3 regions of the Caballeronia sp. LZ003 genome follow, and region 3 is predicted to be linked to each of the others. Evidence: predicted binding sites of a transcription regulator. Region 3 holds the regulator's gene; each other region holds the start of a gene.
The links. Region 3 encodes LexA, which represses DNA repair genes until DNA is damaged. Its sites were predicted from a motif close to ACTGTATNNNNATACAGT; they were not measured.
Positions count from the first base shown of each region.

Region 1: the regulator LexA is predicted to act here: its motif matches at 1,589-1,606, upstream of recA (recombinase RecA).
Region 2: the regulator LexA is predicted to act here: its motif matches at 1,491-1,508, upstream of dinB (DNA polymerase IV).

Region 1 is NZ_JARUXJ010000001.1:466,389-469,631, forward strand. It holds gene QCE79_RS02195 (sensor histidine kinase N-terminal domain-containing protein) at 1-691, opposite strand, end outside; gene QCE79_RS02200 (response regulator transcription factor) at 698-1,438, opposite strand; gene recA (recombinase RecA) at 1,697-2,764, shown strand; gene recX (recombination regulator RecX) at 3,185-3,243, shown strand, end outside.
Region 2 is NZ_JARUXJ010000004.1:187,136-190,378, forward strand. It holds gene QCE79_RS25005 (hypothetical protein) at 1-115, shown strand, start outside; gene QCE79_RS25010 (ATP-binding protein) at 257-1,432, shown strand; gene dinB (DNA polymerase IV) at 1,607-2,773, shown strand; gene QCE79_RS25020 (TauD/TfdA family dioxygenase) at 2,928-3,243, shown strand, end outside.
Region 3 is NZ_JARUXJ010000001.1:1,395,164-1,398,406, reverse strand. It holds gene cysT (sulfate ABC transporter permease subunit CysT) at 1-120, opposite strand, end outside; gene QCE79_RS06105 (sulfate ABC transporter substrate-binding protein) at 260-1,294, opposite strand; gene lexA (transcriptional repressor LexA) at 1,564-2,241, shown strand; gene QCE79_RS06095 (hypothetical protein) at 2,409-2,735, shown strand; gene QCE79_RS06090 (DUF2939 domain-containing protein) at 2,894-3,243, shown strand, end outside.

The DNA of each region.
Region 1 (3,243 bases), 930 kb from region 3:
GCGGCAGGATCACGAACTGCGGCAGGATCACGCCTTTGATGATGTCGTTGGCGAGCTGGCTGCGTTTGTCCAGCGTCTCGGCGACCTGCACGAGCACCGGCTGCGTCTCGGCTGGATCGCGTCCCGGAGCGAGACCGGGCACATCGACCGTCGTATAGGCGACGCGAATGTCGTTGCCGCGCAGGGCGTCGTCGCGAAATTCGACGATGCCCGGCTGCGGACGATCGTCGTCATGCGGCAAGGGCATGTCACGGTCGCCGCCGACCAGTTCGCCGCGCGTGCCGAGCACTTGAAAGAACACGCTGTCGACGTTGTCGGCGCGCAGGAAATCGCGCGTGACATCGGGTAGACGCAGTTCGGCGACGCCGTTCACCGGCTGGATCTGGCGCGCGAGCATGTAGACGTCGGCTTCGAGCGCGCGGTCGAACGGACCGTTCGCAATCGACTTCGCGACCAGATACGTCACCGCGATGCTCATCGGCCAGAGCAGCAGAAGCGGCGCAAGCATCCAGTCGAGAATCTCGCCGAAGAGCGAGCGCGGATGCGTTTCGTTGTCGGGTTCGAGTTCGTCGGGAGGCGCGAACGGGTTGGCGTAGCGCGCGTCGCGCTTGGCGTCGGTGTCGCTTTCGGTGGCGGCGTGGTCGTGTCCGTGCCCGGCTTCGCTTGGTTCGGTGGAAACGGGCGACGCCATGCGCGGCTACTTGTATTGAGGGCTGGCGGGCAGGGAATCGCTCGCCGCGGGTTGGGCAACGGCGCCGTTGTCGACGATGGCGACGGCTTTTTCCAGTGTGTAGCCGAGCCCGCGCACCGTGATGATGCGCGCGCCGCTCGCTTCGATTTTTTTGCGCAAGCGGTGCACGTACACCTCGATTGCGTTGTTGCTTACTTCTTCACCCCACTCGCACAGATGATTCACGAGCTGTTCCTTCGACACGAGCCGCCCGATGCGCTGGAGCAGCACTTCGAGCACGCCGAGTTCGCGCGCGGACAGGTCTACGACTTGCTCGCCGATATGCGCGACGCGTCCGACCTGGTCGAACGCCAGCGAACCATGCTTCACGACAGTCGGACCGCCACCCGCGCCGCGTCGCGTCAACGCTCGAACGCGCGCTTCGAGCTCGTTGAGCGCGAAGGGTTTGGCCATATAGTCATCGGCGCCGAGGTCGAGTCCCTTCACGCGTTCGTCGACACTGTCGGCCGCCGTCAGGATCAAAACCGGCATCTGCGAATTGCGTGCTCGCAGGCGGCGCAGCACCTCCAGACCGGGCATGAGCGGCAGGCCGAGATCGAGAATCAGGAGGTCGAAAGTTTGCAGCGAAAGGGCGGTATCTGCCTCGACGCCATGCTTCACATGGTCGACGGCGTATCCCGATTGGCGGAGTGATCGAATGAGAACGTCCGCGAGTATGCTGTCGTCTTCGGCAATGAGGATTCGCATCGTGTTGTGCGCCTTCGTGCGCGGCAAAGCGCAGTCATTGCCGACACCGCATTTCGCCCGGCGCGGCGGTCTCCAGGTGTTTTGCGGTTTTTGCGCGGTGCGCGCGGCGTGGAAAAAAGACTGCGTCGCGCGATCGGGCTTGCAAAAACTACTGTTTTTTTATACAGTGTCTGCGGGAGTGCTACAGACGGGCTCGAGTTCGTTTCGAGCTTGCCGGCACCCGCCTCAGACGCCGTTCATCATAGCAAAGGACGATTCATGGAAGAAAGCAAGAAAGGCCCGGCTGGCATGACTGCGGAGAAGGGCAAGGCATTGGCCGCCGCGCTCGCGCAGATCGAAAAGCAATTCGGCAAAGGGTCGATCATGCGGCTCGGCGCAGGCGAGGTGGTGGAAGACATTCAGGTGGTCTCGACAGGGTCGCTCGGTCTGGATATCGCGCTCGGCGTCGGCGGCTTGCCGCGCGGCCGTGTCGTGGAAATCTACGGTCCTGAGTCGTCGGGCAAGACCACACTCACGCTGCAGGTGATCGCCGAGATGCAAAAGGTCGGCGGCACGGCGGCGTTTATCGACGCGGAACACGCGCTCGACGTGCAATACGCGCAGAAGCTCGGCGTGAATGCGCAGGAACTGCTGATCTCGCAGCCGGACACGGGCGAGCAGGCACTGGAAATCGCGGATGCGCTGGTGCGCTCCGGCTCCATCGACATGATCGTCATCGACTCCGTCGCGGCGCTCGTGCCGAAGGCGGAAATCGAAGGCGAAATGGGCGACTCGCTGCCTGGTTTGCAAGCGCGCCTGATGTCGCAAGCGCTGCGCAAGCTGACCGGCACCATCAAGCGTACGAACTGCCTCGTCATCTTCATCAACCAGATCCGCATGAAGATCGGCGTGATGTTCGGCAACCCGGAAACCACCACGGGCGGCAACGCGCTGAAGTTCTATTCGTCGGTGCGCCTGGACATTCGCCGTATTGGTTCCATCAAGAAGAACGACGAAGTCATCGGCAACGAGACGCGCGTGAAGGTCGTGAAGAACAAGGTCTCGCCGCCGTTCCGCGAAGCCATTTTCGACATCCTTTATGGCGAAGGCATTTCGCGTCAGGGCGAGATCATCGACCTGGGCGTGCAGGCCAAGTTGGTCGACAAGGCGGGCGCCTGGTACAGCTATAACGGCGAGCGTATTGGTCAGGGCAAGGACAACGCGCGCGAATTCCTGCGCGAGAACCCGGACATCGCCCGCGAGATCGAGAACAAGATCCGCGAATCGCTCGGCGTGGCGGCAATGGCTGACGCCGTGGCGCCGGGCGCCACGGTGGCGGACGAGTGAGTTGTCGCTTAATCGTCACGTAGTCGTCGTCTCGTCCTTTAGATACTCACTTGGTCACTGACGATGTTGAAGCGCCGGTTCGGATCGAAGGCTGGCAGAACGGACGGAAGGTTCGGGCGGTCTGCTGGTTCTGATGATCCGAACGGCGCGAGTGATCCTCAGTCGCGTGACACCCGGTCGCGCGATTCGACGAAGGCGTTGCGTGGTGGCTGGCGGCGAGAGTTGCCGGTGAATGCGCGTGATGCTGCTGAGTTGGACGCAAGTGCGGCCGATGTTGATGCTGCTGCTGTCCGGGAAAGTCAGACATCGTCGTCCGAAGATCGCCGGGCGCGTCTGGAGCAAGCCCGCGCGTTGCTGATGCAGGCAGCGTCCATTCGTGAGGGCAACGCACCGTCGAGGAACGCAACCTCCAAGCCGGCAGTGGAAACGCCGACTCTGGCGACCAACCGTGCGCAGAACGCGTCACCCTTGGTAAGCCG
Region 2 (3,243 bases), on a different contig from region 3:
CGAAGCGGTCGAAGAGATTTTGGACAGCGAAGACCTCAACTTCAATTCGGGCGTGGTGCGGCCCATTCTGGAGGATTGCCGCCGGGCGTTGGCGGAGAAGCGGGTTCCGGAGTAGACGATTAACGTACGCGAGTCGTGAGGGCGGTCGCGCCGCCAACCGCAGGCCGCTAGCGCCACGTGCTCTATCTAGCGAATTATAGGAAAGTATAAGGTAGTCGAGATATACTACGCTATATATTGTTATAGAGTCATAGTCATGGATCCGGTTCGGAACCCATTTGCGCCCGGTGCCGGTAGCCAGCCGCCCGAACTCGCTGGGCGCGAAGCAATCATCGAGGACGCACGTATCGCCATTGAACGCGCGGTGCTCTGTAAGCCCAGCCGTTCGCAAATGTTCCTGGGCTTACGCGGCGTAGGCAAGACCGTGCTGCTCAACGCAGTCGAAGCGCTCGCTAATCAGCGTGGCCACGTCACTTCCATGATCGAGGCGCCCGAGAACAAATCGTTGGGTGAGCAACTGCTGCCACGCATGCATCAAGTGCTTCGAAAACTGTCCGTCGCCGCGAATGCCAAGGCGAAGACTTACGACGCGCTGCGAGCGTTGAGGTCGTTTGCCTCCGCATTCAAGTTGGAATATGGCGATGTCTCGATCGCGGTGGATCCCGAAGTAGGAGTCGCGGACAGCGGCGACCTCGAGAATGATCTTCCAGAACTGTTCGTGCGTATCGGCGAGGCCGCTAAAGCTGCCGGTAAAGCCTGGACGCTCCTGATCGATGAAGTCCAGTACCTAAGCGAAAAAGACTTAGCCGCTCTCATCGTGTCATTGCACAAGATCAACCAGGCGCGCTTGCCCGTGCTGTTTTTCGGCGCCGGCTTGCCACAGGTCGCGGCCCTGTCGGGACAAGCCAAATCGTATGCGGAGCGGCTGTTTCACTACCCGGAGGTCGGTGCTCTGCCTGAGGACGATGCCAAGGCAGCGATCCGTCAACCAGTGAACGACGAAGGCGCCGGTATCGACGATGCTGCTCTGAAAGAGATTTTCCTCAAGACGAGAGGCTATCCCTACTTTCTGCAGGAGTGGGGCCATCAGTCCTGGAATCTCGCCGTCGGCGACACGATTACCGTACGCGACGCAAGGCGCGCCGAGTCGACAACGCTCAAGCGTCTGGACGAAGGGTTCTTCAAAGTTCGCTTCGATCGCCTGACGCCCAAGGAACGCGAATACGTCATTGCCATGGCGAAATTAGGCAGTGGCCCTTATCGTTCGTCCGACGTTGCGGACGCGCTCGGCGAAACCCCGCAGAGTCTCGGTCCTCGCCGCGCGCAGATCATTAACAAAGGCATGATCTACAGTCCGTCCCATGGTGATATCGCGTTCACCGTGCCGATGTTCAATGACTACCTGATTCGCAATTTAAGCATTCTTGGCTGACCGGGCTGCGGATTTGCGCCGAGCGCCGCTAGGGACATAAGGCAGACTAGCGCGAATCACTGTATGAATGTACAGTATGCGCATTTTCCGCGTTCTTCGCGCCCGCGCATGTTTAGCCACGCCCTTCGCACGTCGTCGTCTTCCGGCCTTGTCGGCACGCGTCCGTTCTAGGCAATGGACACGCCCGCCACGCCCACGCCTCGCCGTATCGCGCATCTGGACATGGATGCGTTCTTCGCCTCCGTCGAATTGCTGCGCTATCCCGAACTGCGCGGTCAGCCGGTGGTGGTCGGCGGCGGACGCAATGCCATTCCCGAGACGCTGGCCGATGGCACACGCCGCTTCAGAAAACTGCGTGATTACGCGGGGCGCGGTGTCGTCACCACCTCCACTTACGAAGCGCGCAAGTTCGGCGTGTTCTCGGCCATGGGCATGATGAAGGCCGCGCAACTCGCGCCCGACGCCATTCTTCTGCCCACGGATTTCGAGTCGTATCGCCATTACTCGCGGCTCTTCAAGACAGCCGTCGCGGCGTTCACGTCGCAGATAGAGAATCGCGGCATCGACGAGATTTATATCGACGTGACGGACATGACGGGCGATTCCGCGAGCATCGGCCGGCGCATGAAGGACGCGGTGCACGAAGCCACCGGGCTTACGTGCTCGATCTGCATCGCGCCGAACAAGCTGCTGGCGAAGATCGGCTCGGAGCTCGACAAGCCCGACGGCCTGACCATCCTGACGATGGACGATCTCCCCACACGCATCTGGCCGCTCGCGGCGCGCAAGGTGAATGGCATCGGGCCCAAGGCGAGCGAAAGGCTGGCGGCGCTCGGTATCGAGACGGTGGGTGACATTGCCGCCGCCGACCTGGGATTTCTGCAGACGCATTTTGGCGGCACTTACGCCGCATGGCTCGCGCGTATCGCGCAGGGACAGGACGATCGGCCCGTGGTCGTGAGTTCGCAGCCGAAGTCGATGAGCCGTGAGACCACGTTCGAGCGCGATCTGCATCCGAAGAACGACCGCGCGAAGCTCTCCGAGGCGTTCACGGGGCTGTGCAAGAAAGTCGCCGACGACCTACAGCGCAAAGGTTACGTAGGCCGCACGGTCGGCATCAAGCTGCGTTTCGACGACTTCCGCACGCTCACGCGTGATCTGACCATTCCCGTTTCCACCGACGACCCTGTCGAGATTCGCCGCGCCGCTACCGAATGCGTGAAGCGCATTACGCTGGATCGACGGCTGCGGTTGCTCGGCGTGCGCGTGAGCGCGTTGAGCGTGCGCGGAGAGGACGGCGGCTTCATCGAACCGATTCAAGTGGAACTGCCGTTCGACTGAGGCGTTAAGCGCCAAAGGGAATAAGCAAATCGCGGATCGTTCGTTGGCGGCACGGCTGCGACGAAGTAGATTGGCTGTCTTTGCGCCGTTCAAGAACATCGTGACGATCCTCGCACCGACCCTCGAAAGTTCGACCCAAGCCGCCGATCGATCCATCGACGAATCCATTCAAATTCGCGCCTTCGACGCGCCGCTCGGCGCCGAGGTCATCGGGCTCGATCTGAGCAAGCCGCTCTCGCAAGCCGATTTCGCGCGCATTCATCGCGCGCATCTCGATCATCACGTGCTCGTGTTTCGCGACCAGCGCATCACGCCGGAACAGCAGGTCACGTTCAGCAAGCGCTTCGGGCCGCTGCAAATTCACGTGCTCAAGCAGTTCGCGCTCGCCGGGCATCCGGAAGTGCTGATCGTTTCCAACGTGCTCGAAAACGGCAAGCCGATCGGTCTCGGCGATGCCGGGCACTTCTGGC
Region 3 (3,243 bases):
CTTGGCGAAGGTCGCCGCAAGCGGAATCAGCACCACGAGGCTCAGGTAAGCCACCGTGATGCCGATCGTCAGCCCGAAGCCGGGTAACGCACTCGGCTTTCGGAAAGTGAACGTTGTCATCTTTGCTTCATCCTTGATCGTCCTGCCTTCGGCGCCCGGGGGATAAGCGCACTGTTTTTTAGTCTCGTCATGCGCGGCCGTCTTTGCGGCCGCTTTCATTGCGACTCGAGCGCCTCGCGGCGCCCGGTCTCTTGCCTGCTTACTGCGGCTGATAGATAGAATCGAACACGCCGCCGTCCGCGAAGTGCGTCTTCTGCGCTTTGGTCCAGCCACCGAAGGTGTCGTCGATGGTGTAGAGCTTGAGCTTGGGGAACTGCTTGATCAGCTCGGCGGGCACCTTGTCCGAACGCGGACGATAGAAATTGCGCGCCGCGATCTGCTGGCCTTCGTCGCTATACAGATACTTCAGATACGCTTCGGCCAGCTTGCGCGTGCCGTGCTTGTCGACGACCTTGTCCACCACCGCCACCGGCGGCTCGGCCAGAATGCTCACCGAAGGAACCACGATCTGGAACTTCTCCGGACCGAATTCCTTGAGCGACAGGAACGCCTCGTTTTCCCATGCGATCAGCACGTCGCCCTGACCGCGCTGCACGAAGCTGGTGGTCGCGCCGCGTGCGCCGGAATCGAGAACGCCTGCGTTCTTGTAGAGCTTGGTCACGAACTCCTTCGCGGTCTCTTCGTTGCCGCCGGGCTTGTGTTGCGCATACGCCCACGCCGCCAGATAGTTCCAGCGCGCGCCGCCCGAGGTCTTCGGGTTCGGCGTGACGATCGACACACCCGGCTTGGTGAGATCGTCCCAGTCCTTGATGCCCTTCGGGTTGCCCTTGCGCACTAGAAACACAATGGTCGACGTGTACGGCGATGCATTGTCCGGCAGACGCTTTTGCCAGTCCGTCCCGACGATGCCCTTGGAGGCGAGCGCGTCGATGTCGTAAGCAAGCGCAAGCGTCACGACGTCTGCCTGAAGCCCGTCTAGAACCGCGCGCGCCTGGCCGCCGGAACCGCCATGAGATTGCTTGAAGGTGACCGTTTCGCCGGTGTCCGCCTTCCACTTCTTCGCAAAGGCCTGGTTGAAGTCCTGATACAACTCGCGCGTCGGATCGTACGAGACGTTCAGAAACGACGTGTCCGCGTGCGCGGTGGCCGAGATTCCGAAACTCGCCGCCGTGATCGCCAGCGCGGCAAAGAGTTGTTTCGCGCCGCCCTTCAATCCAGCCCTGATGCTATGCATTCCCCGTTCTCCGTCTTATCGAATTGACGGAATCAGTCTAAAGGCGAGCTTATATGATTAGAAATAATTGTTTCTCACTTTTTTAGATGCAAAAGTGCTAAAGCGAGAGTTTTCGCAGTCCGAGGGAGAAATAGCGACTGTTTGAGCGCGCTGCAGCCTTGTCAGTAAAGGATCTGGCGACGAACTTCAAGTAAAGCTTGAAAAGCGCGAAATACTGTATAAAAATACAGTCATCTGTCCATCCATACAGTGCGCCGAGGCTCCAGCAAGTGACCAAACCCTCAAAACTTACCGCGCGACAGCAGCAAGTGTTCGAGCTCATTCAGCGAGCCATCGACCGCACGGGCTTTCCGCCCACGCGTGCCGAAATTGCTGCCGAGCTTGGCTTCAGCTCCGCGAACTCCGCCGAGGAACATCTGCGGGCACTGGCGCGCAAGGGCGTGATCGAACTCGCGGCGGGTTCGTCGCGTGGCATCCGCCTGTTGGGAGGCTCCGCGCGCATCGACCGTTCGGACGATCTTCCGCATCAGTTCACCTTGCCGCATCAGAGCATCATGCAGTTGTCGCTTCCGCTGGTCGGGCGCGTTGCGGCGGGCAGTCCCATCCTTGCGCAGGAGCATATCTCGCAACACTATGCATGCGACCCTGCGTTCTTTTCGGGCAAGCCCGACTATTTGCTGAAGGTGCGCGGCTTGTCCATGCGCGACGCGGGCATTCTCGACGGCGACCTGCTTGCCGTACAGAAGCGCAATGAAGCGAAAGACGGGCAGATCGTGGTCGCGCGTATTGGCGACGATGTCACGGTGAAACGCTGGAAGCGCCGGCCAGATGGCGTGGAATTGGTCGCCGAGAATCCCGACTACGAAAACATCTTCGTGCGCTCCGGCAGCGGCGACTTCGCGCTGGAAGGAATCGCGGTCGGGCTCATCCGCTCCGGCGAGTTCTAACGCACGACTCGAGCGCGCGGCGCGTCAACATCGCCGCCCGCTTCGCCTCCTCGCCCTCGCGCGACGCGGCACGTTTCAAAAATTACAAGCATGACGGCCGCCGCTCGCGGCGTGCCGCGGTGCGTCCTATCGTCTGTCGTCTGTCGTCCGCCGTCTGGAGAGTCATCATGGAACGTTTCGCCCGTTTGCTGCCCTTTCGTCAGTTTGGCCGTCTGCGTCATTTGCGCTCGCTGATCTCATGCGCCGTGGCGCGACCTGAAGCGGCGCCCGATCTCTTCGACGAGATGCCCGCGTTGCCGTCGCGTCAACCCGCCTTCGCCCGTGTGTCGCTCAATAGCGCGGTGCATGCGGAATCGGAACAGCGCGCGCCGGTGCGGGTGTATCGCAGTGAGTCGCGGGTAATCATGGTCGGCAATATCGGCGAGGTGTCGCGCATGATCGACCGGTGTATCGACGAGGAACTCGCCGGCGTTAGCAGCGGCATTCTGGCCTGAGGGCGGTCGAGCGTTTGCCGAGTGAATTTGAGTTATGTGCAATGCAGGCAGTCCGCAATCTATCGGCTGCAAGGAATGAAGCTCGGGATAGATCCGGCGTGAACATGGTCAATCGTTCTTTCATGTCACCCATGTCACGCCGGGGGTCGTTCCTTCGCATGTCCCGCACTACGCGTTATCTCGTCGTCACGCTCGTCATTCTCGTCATCGTTGCAGGGTTAGGCCTTGTCTATGCGTCGCCCTATATCGCACTGAACCGCGTCAAGCACGCGGCCGATGCGCGCGATGCACAGACCGTCAACGAATACGTCGACTTCCCCGCACTGCGTGAAAGTCTCAAAGAGCAAGTCGGAGCACTGCTGACGCGGCGCGTCGATATCCAGAAGAGCGGCAATCCGCTCGCGATCATCGGTGCAATGATCGGCGCGGCGCTCGTAGGGCCGCTGGTGGATTGCTACGCTACGCCCGAAGGCGTCGCCGCGATTTTGAATGGCATTCCGCCGCGGGG